4 regions of the Paenibacillus sp. FSL R10-2734 genome follow, and region 3 is predicted to be linked to each of the others. Evidence: riboswitches for the same ligand, from Rfam matches in the RefSeq annotation. Region 3 holds a riboswitch; each other region holds the start of a gene.
What was found. A riboswitch is a leader RNA that binds a small molecule or an ion and turns the genes downstream of it on or off. The one in region 3 is predicted to bind cobalamin.

Region 1: it holds a riboswitch for cobalamin, as region 3 does, so the genes downstream of both, metE (5-methyltetrahydropteroyltriglutamate--homocysteine S-methyltransferase) here and NSS67_RS29880 (DUF4430 domain-containing protein) in region 3, are expected to answer to the same signal.
Region 2: it holds a riboswitch for cobalamin, as region 3 does, so the genes downstream of both, NSS67_RS00030 (anaerobic ribonucleoside triphosphate reductase) here and NSS67_RS29880 (DUF4430 domain-containing protein) in region 3, are expected to answer to the same signal.
Region 4: it holds a riboswitch for cobalamin, as region 3 does, so the genes downstream of both, NSS67_RS30520 (S-layer homology domain-containing protein) here and NSS67_RS29880 (DUF4430 domain-containing protein) in region 3, are expected to answer to the same signal.

The regions. Positions count from the first base shown of each region.
Region 1 covers NZ_CP150170.1:2,653,538-2,655,743, forward strand. Annotated here, with positions in the region: gene NSS67_RS11475 (undecaprenyl-diphosphate phosphatase) at 1-612, shown strand, start outside; cobalamin riboswitch at 711-917, shown strand; gene metE (5-methyltetrahydropteroyltriglutamate--homocysteine S-methyltransferase) at 1,071-2,206, shown strand, end outside.
Region 2 covers NZ_CP150170.1:3,244-5,449, reverse strand. Annotated here, with positions in the region: gene NSS67_RS00030 (anaerobic ribonucleoside triphosphate reductase) at 1-1,258, opposite strand, end outside; cobalamin riboswitch at 1,493-1,727, opposite strand; gene NSS67_RS00025 (MTH1187 family thiamine-binding protein) at 2,100-2,206, shown strand, end outside.
Region 3 covers NZ_CP150170.1:6,876,945-6,879,150, forward strand. Annotated here, with positions in the region: gene NSS67_RS29880 (DUF4430 domain-containing protein) at 1-1,220, opposite strand, end outside; cobalamin riboswitch at 1,396-1,598, opposite strand; gene NSS67_RS29885 (glycosyltransferase) at 1,720-2,206, opposite strand, start outside.
Region 4 covers NZ_CP150170.1:7,026,876-7,029,081, reverse strand. Annotated here, with positions in the region: gene NSS67_RS30525 (hypothetical protein) at 1-527, shown strand, start outside; cobalamin riboswitch at 993-1,194, shown strand; gene NSS67_RS30520 (S-layer homology domain-containing protein) at 1,360-2,206, shown strand, end outside.

The DNA.
Region 1 (2,206 bases), 3.1 Mb from region 3:
AAGCAGTTGGACCCTGTAACCGAGGAGCAGCCACAGCTCGAGAAGGGTGGACACCTTAAGCTTGCACAGGTGCTTGTAGGATTAGTGCCAGCAGGTATGCTGGGCGTTCTGTTTAACGATTATATTGACGAGCATTTATTCTCTACATCCACCGTGTTAATCGGTCTAGTAGTTGGTGCTGTATTGATGATTATTGCAGATCTATTTGGACCAAAAAAGATCCAAACGGAGAGTGTCGATCAGATTACATACAAGCAGGCACTAGGTGTTGGTCTGGTCCAATGCTTCTCGTTATGGCCGGGATTTTCACGTTCCGGGTCGACGATTTCTGGTGGTGTCCTCCTTGGTATGAGTCATCGCGCCGCTGCTGATTTCACATTTATTATGGCTGTTCCGATTATGGCAGGGGCCAGCTTACTCTCACTGATGAAGAATTGGCAATATTTCACCATGGATGCCCTACCGTTCTTCATCGCAGGCTTTATCAGTGCCTTTGTGTTTGCGCTGTTATCGATGCGTTTCTTCCTGAAGTTGATCAACCGGATTAAGCTTTTACCGTTTGCTATATACCGGATAATACTTGCTGCAGTAGTATATTTCGTGTTTTTCTAAATCCGTTATAAGGAATCGATATAACAGAAGCCCCCGTAATCTATTGCAGATTACGGGGGCTTTCACGTATGATGGCATCAGATTAAGACACACACTTTATTAATTATAAGGAGACAGGTGCTTGCCGGAAATTAGTAGTCCGGTAGGCTTAATAGGGAAATTCGGTTCGAAGCCGATGCGGTCCCGCCACTGTAACGGAAGAGTCCATAGCAACATATGTCACTGGCAATTTACTACTGCTGGGAAGACTGCTAAGGATGTTGACACCGCTAGCCAGGAGACCTGCCTGTTTCAACAGCACTGCTTCACCTACGGAAGATAGGAAGGTGTTAGACGTTAGCCATAGGTATATTATGGGCGTCTTTCCCTTTGACTTTTTTAGGGAAGGGCGCTCTTTTTTATAGGGAAGCATCAGGTATCGGGTCAAAAATTAGAAAATGGTGAAGGGGAGCTACGAAATGACGAACAAAGTAAAAGTAAGCAATCTTGGATATCCAAGAATCGGGAAAAATCGCGAGTGGAAAAAAACGTTAGAAGCTTTTTGGGCAGGGAAATTAAATGAGGAAGAGTTCCGCACTGAAATGGCAGAAATTCAGCTTCAGCATTTAAAAACTCAGCAGGAGGCAGGTATTGAGCTCATTCCGGTAAATGATTTTACATTTTACGATCATGTGTTGGATACAGCTGTAATGTTCGGGATCGTACCTCCACGTTATGTATATGATGGTGGCGACATTGGGCTTGATCTTTATTTTGCGATGGCTAGAGGGAATGCTGAGGCTACAGCCTGCGAGATGACTAAATGGTTCAATACGAACTATCACTATATTGTTCCAGAGATCGGTGCCCAAACGCCGCGTCTGACCGAGAATAAACCACTGGCTGCTTATCGCTTTGCCAAATCTCAGGCGGGGATTGAGGGGAAACCTGTGATCTTAGGCCTGTATACCTTCCTTAAGCTGTCAAAAGGTTTTGCATCCGCAGATATTGCGAAGATCGCCGCTCGGTTTCTTCCAGTCTACGTTCAACTGTTGCAAGAGCTGAAGCAAGAAGGGGTAAGCTGGGTACAAATCGATGAGCCCGCGATTGTTACAGGAATAAATAAAGCAGAATTAACACTGCTTAATTCGATATATACAGAAATTTCTAACTCAGTGCCGGGCTTGAATATTATTCTGCAAACTTACTTTGAAGCGGCTGAACCGTTGGAGGCGCTGCTAGAGCTGCCAGTACAAGGCTTGGGTCTTGATTTTGTGCATGATGGTGGAGCGAATCTCGCTTCTATTGAACGGCTTGGCTGGCCAGAGGATAAGTGGCTGGGAGCGGGTATTATTGACGGACGCAACATTTGGCGCTCGGATCTGGACGCTAAGCTGCAGCTGCTAGAGAAGCTGAGTGTACATGTACCGCTTGAACGTCTTATTCTACAGCCTTCTTGCAGTTTGCTGCATGTTCCGGTTACTGTTCAGGGTGAGGTGAAGCTGAAGACAACCGTCAAGGCTGCTTTAGCTTTCGCTAATGAGAAACTGACAGAGCTTAGTCTGATTGGCGCTGCTTTAGGAGATAACAGGGAAGCTTCTGCTGCTGCACTTGC
Region 2 (2,206 bases), 460 kb from region 3:
GCATCATGAAATCGGACGCTTTAGCTTTTTGTGCGGCTTGGATGTGGAACCGATGGAGAAGACCTTCCAGCGCAATATCCATATAATGATTTAGATCTTCATAGAAGCCAGCTTCGTCTGCGACGTTGCGTCGGCCTGTTATTGTGCCGTGTGCCAGACCGAGCCGAACCAGATTCAGTGTATTAAAGGAAAGGTTGCCCTTCCCGGAGCAATGATTACGCCCAAAACGGTCGCCTAGCACGCGAGTTCGGCAGCCCATTGTAGCAAATTCCGTATCAGGATCACTTGGATCATAATACTGCAAGTTGAGCGGAGCGTCTAGATTAGCAAAGTTCGGATATAGTCTGCGCGCAGAACATTCAGCCGCTTTTAGGAACAGTTCATAGTTAGGATCGCCTTGCTGTTGATTGGTCCCTTGCTTACATTTGAAAATTTGAATCGGGAACACTGGTGTTTCTCCGCTGCCAAGTCCGTTCATCGTTGCGGTTAGCAGAGAACTGATCACAAGCTGGCCTTCTGGTGAAGTACAAGTACCGTAGTTGATGCTCGTAAACGGTATTTGTCCACCGGATCGGCTGGACATGGTGTTGAGATTGTGTACCATGCTTTCCGCCGCTTGTAGTGTTTCGATTTCTGTTTCCTTTAGTGCATAACGGAACGATTTCGGATATAACTCCGCCAGATCGGTCCGACTCATTGTGATTTCACCCAAAGATTCACTAGCTTGTCCTTCTTCAAAGTATTCCAGACCCTTACGGAACAGCTTAGCGAAGGATTTGGTTACATAAGGTGCTAGATCATAGTCGAGCTTATTAGCGGATACACCGCCATATTGAGCATTTTGCTGGGATTGAAAAATGATCGCTACCAGTGACATAGCTGTCATTATGGAGTTTGGAGGACGAACGCTGCCATTGCCGGTGTTGAAGCCTTCACGGAGAAGTTTATCAAACGGGATAAAAATGCAGTTGGTCGTTCCGATCGCGTATTGATCCAGATCATGCACATAGACGACATTGTCCTCAATGGCCTGCACTAGCTGCGGTGGCATCGTAAAGTTACGGGCGTACCATTTTGAATATTCACTACCGAACTTGCTCATTTTACCGGAGAAACTCTCTCCGTTCAAATTGGCATTTTCGCGCAGTAGGTCCAAATCCCGGCTGTCGATAATATCGCGTCCTAAATCAATGAGCTCTTCTAAAAGAACTTCTTTTGCATTTGTTGTACCGTTAAATTGTCTCTCCAACAACGTCATTGTATAGCTCTCCTCTCAGTATAAAAGAAAAACGTCTATCGTCCTATCATTAAGAAGTTGGACCGCCGTAAGCGGCCATATATTCGTTCTGATCTCATAAAAAAAGCATCCCCTAGCGAGGATGGCAGAAAATGCCCGATGCGTTATGTAAATATCCATACAGATATTTGCAGTGGTCTCTAAAAGAAGATGACCGCATGCGGACACCGTTCCTGTTCCTCGCAGGCATTCATAGTTGGTGTCGTCGAAACAGGCAGGTCTCCTGGCTTCCGTAGGACCTCTCGGCGCCTTCCCAAGGGCTATCTTAACCCTCAGTGGCTTCTGCCGGGAGATCTGTCCTTCTTAAGCTCTAAAAGCCTAGGAAGGATATCCGGTTACAGTGGCGGGACCGCAGCGGATTCTCACCGCACTTCCCTATTAAGCTCTAATTCCGATAAAGGATCAAAGCGCCTGTCTCCACTATATTTTGTTGTCGTTAGATAAAAATAACCCAAGATGTTGTGTTTGTAAACAGTTTTTTAGAAAACCCGCGCGGGGAGCGGGTTCTTCAAAAGTACTCCACAAATGATCCACAGGCTGTCCATAAGTAATCCACAATTGATCCACAGGCACATGGAAAATGATTCATAAATTCTCCGAAAAGATGCCACAAAGAGTCCATAAATGTAGTGCAGACGACCCTAGAATTCACTTTTTAAAAAGTACCCTTAGCCGAAGCCGCATTTCGGAGTGTTCAACGGAAACAGAGGGGTATACTAACGCTGGCATTGTTTGTGGGGGAGCGTTGGAGTTGTTACAATAGAAGGAGACACGTACTATACAATTTCGAGGAGGTATTCTCATGCCTATTGCTGAAGTGACCGTTATTCCGATTGGAACAGGCAGTACCAGCCTTAGCAGTTATGTTGCGGATATGCAGCGAGTGCTGAAGACGGTAGAAGGGATTAC
Region 3 (2,206 bases):
ATCCATCCATCATAACCGCCATAGCTTCCACCCAGAACGTTTCCAATTCCTGTGACATAAGCACCGGATGGATTTGTGATCGGCAAGTTCTTTTGAAGAGCCAGCTTCTCCAGTGCTTCAAGTGCGTTTCCAGCATATCCATATCCCTGTGCTAATGTACTATTAGGACCTTCTATAGTAACAGGAGCGTAGATTAATGAATTCTGAACGGATGACTTAGAAAAATCATATAGCTTGCTATTACTACCTTTATGGAGCAGATTGTAAGCAACAAGCGCCTGAAGCCCCTGCTCTGTGGATAGAACATTGCTGCTTCCACCACGGCTATGAGCGAAGCTTCCGTCAGCGAGACGGTAGCTTAGTAGGTCAGCGATTAGACTCACTTTATTCTTGGTATATTCTAATCCACTAGGATCTACACCGAAGGATGTGAGACCTAGGATAGCCTGGGCTGTACTTTCAGCACTATCTCCGTAACCGCCATGGGCATCCTGAGCATTGGATAACCAAGCCACGGCTTGTAGTCCTGCTGTATAGGCCTCTGGGCTATTCTTATGCGCCGCTAGAGCGGTCAAAGCTATAGCTGTCATATCAGGCTCACTAGCACCTGTAGTTAAGGCAAAACCACCATCTTGATTTTGCTTGGAGAGAATCTCAGCAACGAGCTTATCCACTGTCCATTTCGCGTTATATGGAATGTTATATTTACCTGAGTCCAGCGCAAGTAAAGCATATACTGGATTATTAAGTGTCTGTCCACTGATTTTGTCATGATTATAGATCTTCTCTATTAAGTTATAGCCAGGAGTTGTTTCGCTTCCAGCAAAATTAGTAGGATCGGCACCTATCGCTCTTACTGCAAGTACGATTCTCGCAGTTTCTGTTACATTCGCGAAATTCCCCTCTGCAGCTTTCACCTTATTCTCAAGAGCTAGTAGGTAGCTTGCTGGCAGTTTATATCCCGCTTGCGCTAGACCTATCGCTTGCCAATCCGACTGCACGCCACCCTTTAAAATAAATTCTGCAGCCGTATAAGTCGCATCCGCGACATTAATCCGCTCAGCATTAGCAGCTGAATCATTAGAGGCTTCCAGTCCGGTGCTAGCACCGGACTCTGCAAAGATTGTTCCTGCCGGAGCAAGAGATGTTCCTAAAATCGAAATGACCATGAATATGGCCAGTCCAAGTACAAAAAACTTGGAGGAGAATATCTTCTTCATTGTTCAACCTCTTTCTATTAAGGAATGGATACTACATAAAATAAGAGCGCACAACATAAAGACCGCCCCTATGAAGGGCGGCCCGGGAAAATAACAAATCGAGGCTGGGGCGCTTGAACCTCTACGACCACAGAGTCTATCTGTATATGTTCCACATTCTTACCCCACGAAGAATAGAAACGCTCACGAAAAAGGCAGGTCTCCTGGCTAATGCTTCATTGCCTCTCTTCACCTTCCCGTCCTAACTGCTGACAGTGGTTTATAGAAGAGACGCTCCACATTTACAGTGGCGGGACCGCGCCGGAATTTTACACCGGACTTCCCTTTTAAGCAGACTCAGGTTTAGTCGGAGTCTGCACCTTTTCCAATATGTATGATCTTGTTTTCATAATCATATCTATTAATACACAGCATGTCTATAGAAAAGCTTTGGTTGAGCAACAAAAAAAGAACAGCAGAACCAAACCTTTTGGTATAGTCCTGCTGATCATGAATTCCTTTATTCAGCTGTTCCTTCCGGACTTGCCGTTGCCGAAGGTTCAGCACTTGAACCAACATCTGGCGTACCGTTTGGAGCGGGATCTACGATCAAAGTAAATCTACCTGCCTTGATCATGCTTTTCTCTACGATTGTCGCTCCCGGCTCCAAGGTAACCTCCACCTGATAGGATGGGTTTACCCCTTCTGTAACAGCTGTCGCTGAAGGCACAACTGTATTGTCCTCAGCATCAGCTGAAGGCGTTGGAGACGGAGATGCATCGACTGCGTTAGTAGCATCTGCATCTTCTACCGTTCCATCAGTAGTGCCTGTGGCCGAATCACCGGACAATTCTCCCTCATCCGACTCATCTGTTGACGGAACTGGACAAGTTCCATTGCTAGCAGCAACCTTAAAGCTCTTATCCACCACATTGGATGAAGTCATTAGACTAATCTCCGCCGGATTAAATTGGACACAATCATCCGCGTTGGCAAAGGTGAACACC
Region 4 (2,206 bases), 150 kb from region 3:
GAGGCAGTGTACTGTCATCTAAGACATATAACGAAGTGAAAAATTCCCCAGAGTATTTAAGGCAGAGGGAGGCCCTGCGTGATCAAGGTATGATTCCTCTGGATGATATCGTAGATCTATCTCATCTTAGAGATGAGGATTGTCTTGTATATGATTCGGAAGAGGATGCGGCGGGCATTTTTATTGAGGAGCTTGGGTATTGGAACGAGGTAATTCGCATGCATTTTCGGAGTCCGTTTGTGTACCGGATTTCACCTAATTGGGGCGGCTTCTCCGTATCTCCTAAGCTGAAAGATACGCTAACCGGATCGTATAACGCTTCACTTAAGTGTTGTCGAGAGCTATTTAAGGTTATGACAGATTATGGAGTATCAGGCTCTGAGTTTGAGCTTTATACATGTTGGGCAGAGGAAGAGGATCATCCGCGTAATAAAAAGCTTGATCGCATCTTTGATCTGGCTTCTTTGTCACTGGAGGATGGCTTTGAGCTGAGAGAAAAAGAGTATATTGTGGTTAAAATCATCTGATATTCAATGAGATTATCGCCAACTACTCGCTATATAAAACTTTCAAGAGTCCACGGCTCACATCCCACAATGTAAAATGTTATTCATCCATACTTTTCGCTTTGTACCTCCCGATGGACTAGAGAAAGCCTGCATAGATACAGTTTTTTAATGGGATATCTTCTTCATGAAGATCAAAAACTGCGTATGTACAGGAATATCCTCATTTATGACTCGAAATCTTCTTCAGGAGCAAAAATAACTGCAGATTTGTAGGAATCATGCTCCTGTCCTCCTCGTATCATTAAAAGATGTACTTTTGCAGGTTTATTCAGCGGTTATCGTTACTGCTAAGTCAACCATCAAGCCATTAGCATCTTTAAGCTCCCCCCTGCCGCTTACACCCTTGATCAATCCTTTCATTTACGTAAAAAAACAAATATAACATGACAAAAGCATATATATTAGATATGATGGGGGATGGAAAATTTAATATTAGCAATAGGTGCCAATTATGAATGTTTCGAAAGAACAATCATAGATTGGTTAAATGGAAAGCGGGTGTAATTCCCGCGCGGTCCCGCCGCTGTGAAAGAGGAGTCCTTGTAATATGCCACTGGGAAACTGGGAAGGTAGCAAGGATGATGATACTTGAGCCAGAATATCAGCCTGTTTCTGTTACACCATCAAACTCTACGAGCGATAGAGAGGTGCTTGATATAGTATATGCCTGCTTTTATTGCGGTTCACTATCTTAAACCTCTCGACGTTTATGTTGAGTGGTTTTTTTGTATTGCTGAAGAAGTTTACTCTGTTTTTTATCATAGGAAATGAAGGGAAGGGTTAAAGAAAAATGAAGAAAAATAAGTTTTTAGCTTGGTTACTCATTGTAGCTGTATTTATCACGACGTTCTCTACAAGTGTAGTTCCGGCTCATGCGAATGGGGCGAATAATGATCCTGTAGTAGTGACAACGGAGTTTGATCAATCTGTAGTAGAACAGAGCAATGTGGTAGTGCAAGAGCCAGATACTGAGAGCCCTACTATATCAATAGAAGGTATACAAAATAACCAGCAATTTTCGAGTAGAGATGTAGGCTTCAAAGTAGTTGTAACAGATAACGTATATAAAGATATTGTTCCGTCTGTAAAAGTTAATTCGGTCACTTTAAATGCTACTAATGGTGAATACAAAGCGTCTCTTAACCCAGGTAGCAATACAATAACAGTAACGGCTGTTGATGGAGCAAAGAACAAAGCAGTAGATGTAACGTATCAAGTTATTTACAATATTACTGCCAAAGATCAGTTAGATAGAAGTTTGGCTTATATCTTGAAAAGCGTTAAGAATCCACAATTTGCAACAGATTACGGAGATTGGTCAGTTCTTTCATTAGCACGGGCCAACTACACAGTACCAAGTAGTTATTATAATCTCTACTACAACAATCTAACTAATAGTGTAAAACAATTAATAAGTGAGGATGGAAAGCTCGATGCTACTAAAAGCACAGAGAATTCCAGAGCGATTCTAGGACTTGCCTCTATCGGGAAGGATATCACGAATGTTGCAGGTTATGATTTAAGAAAGGCATTCGCTGATTTTGATTTTGTTAAGAAGCAAGGGATTAATGGCCCTATATTTGCTCTAATAGCCATAGATACTCGGAATTATGACATTCCTGTAGTTGAAGGGGTTA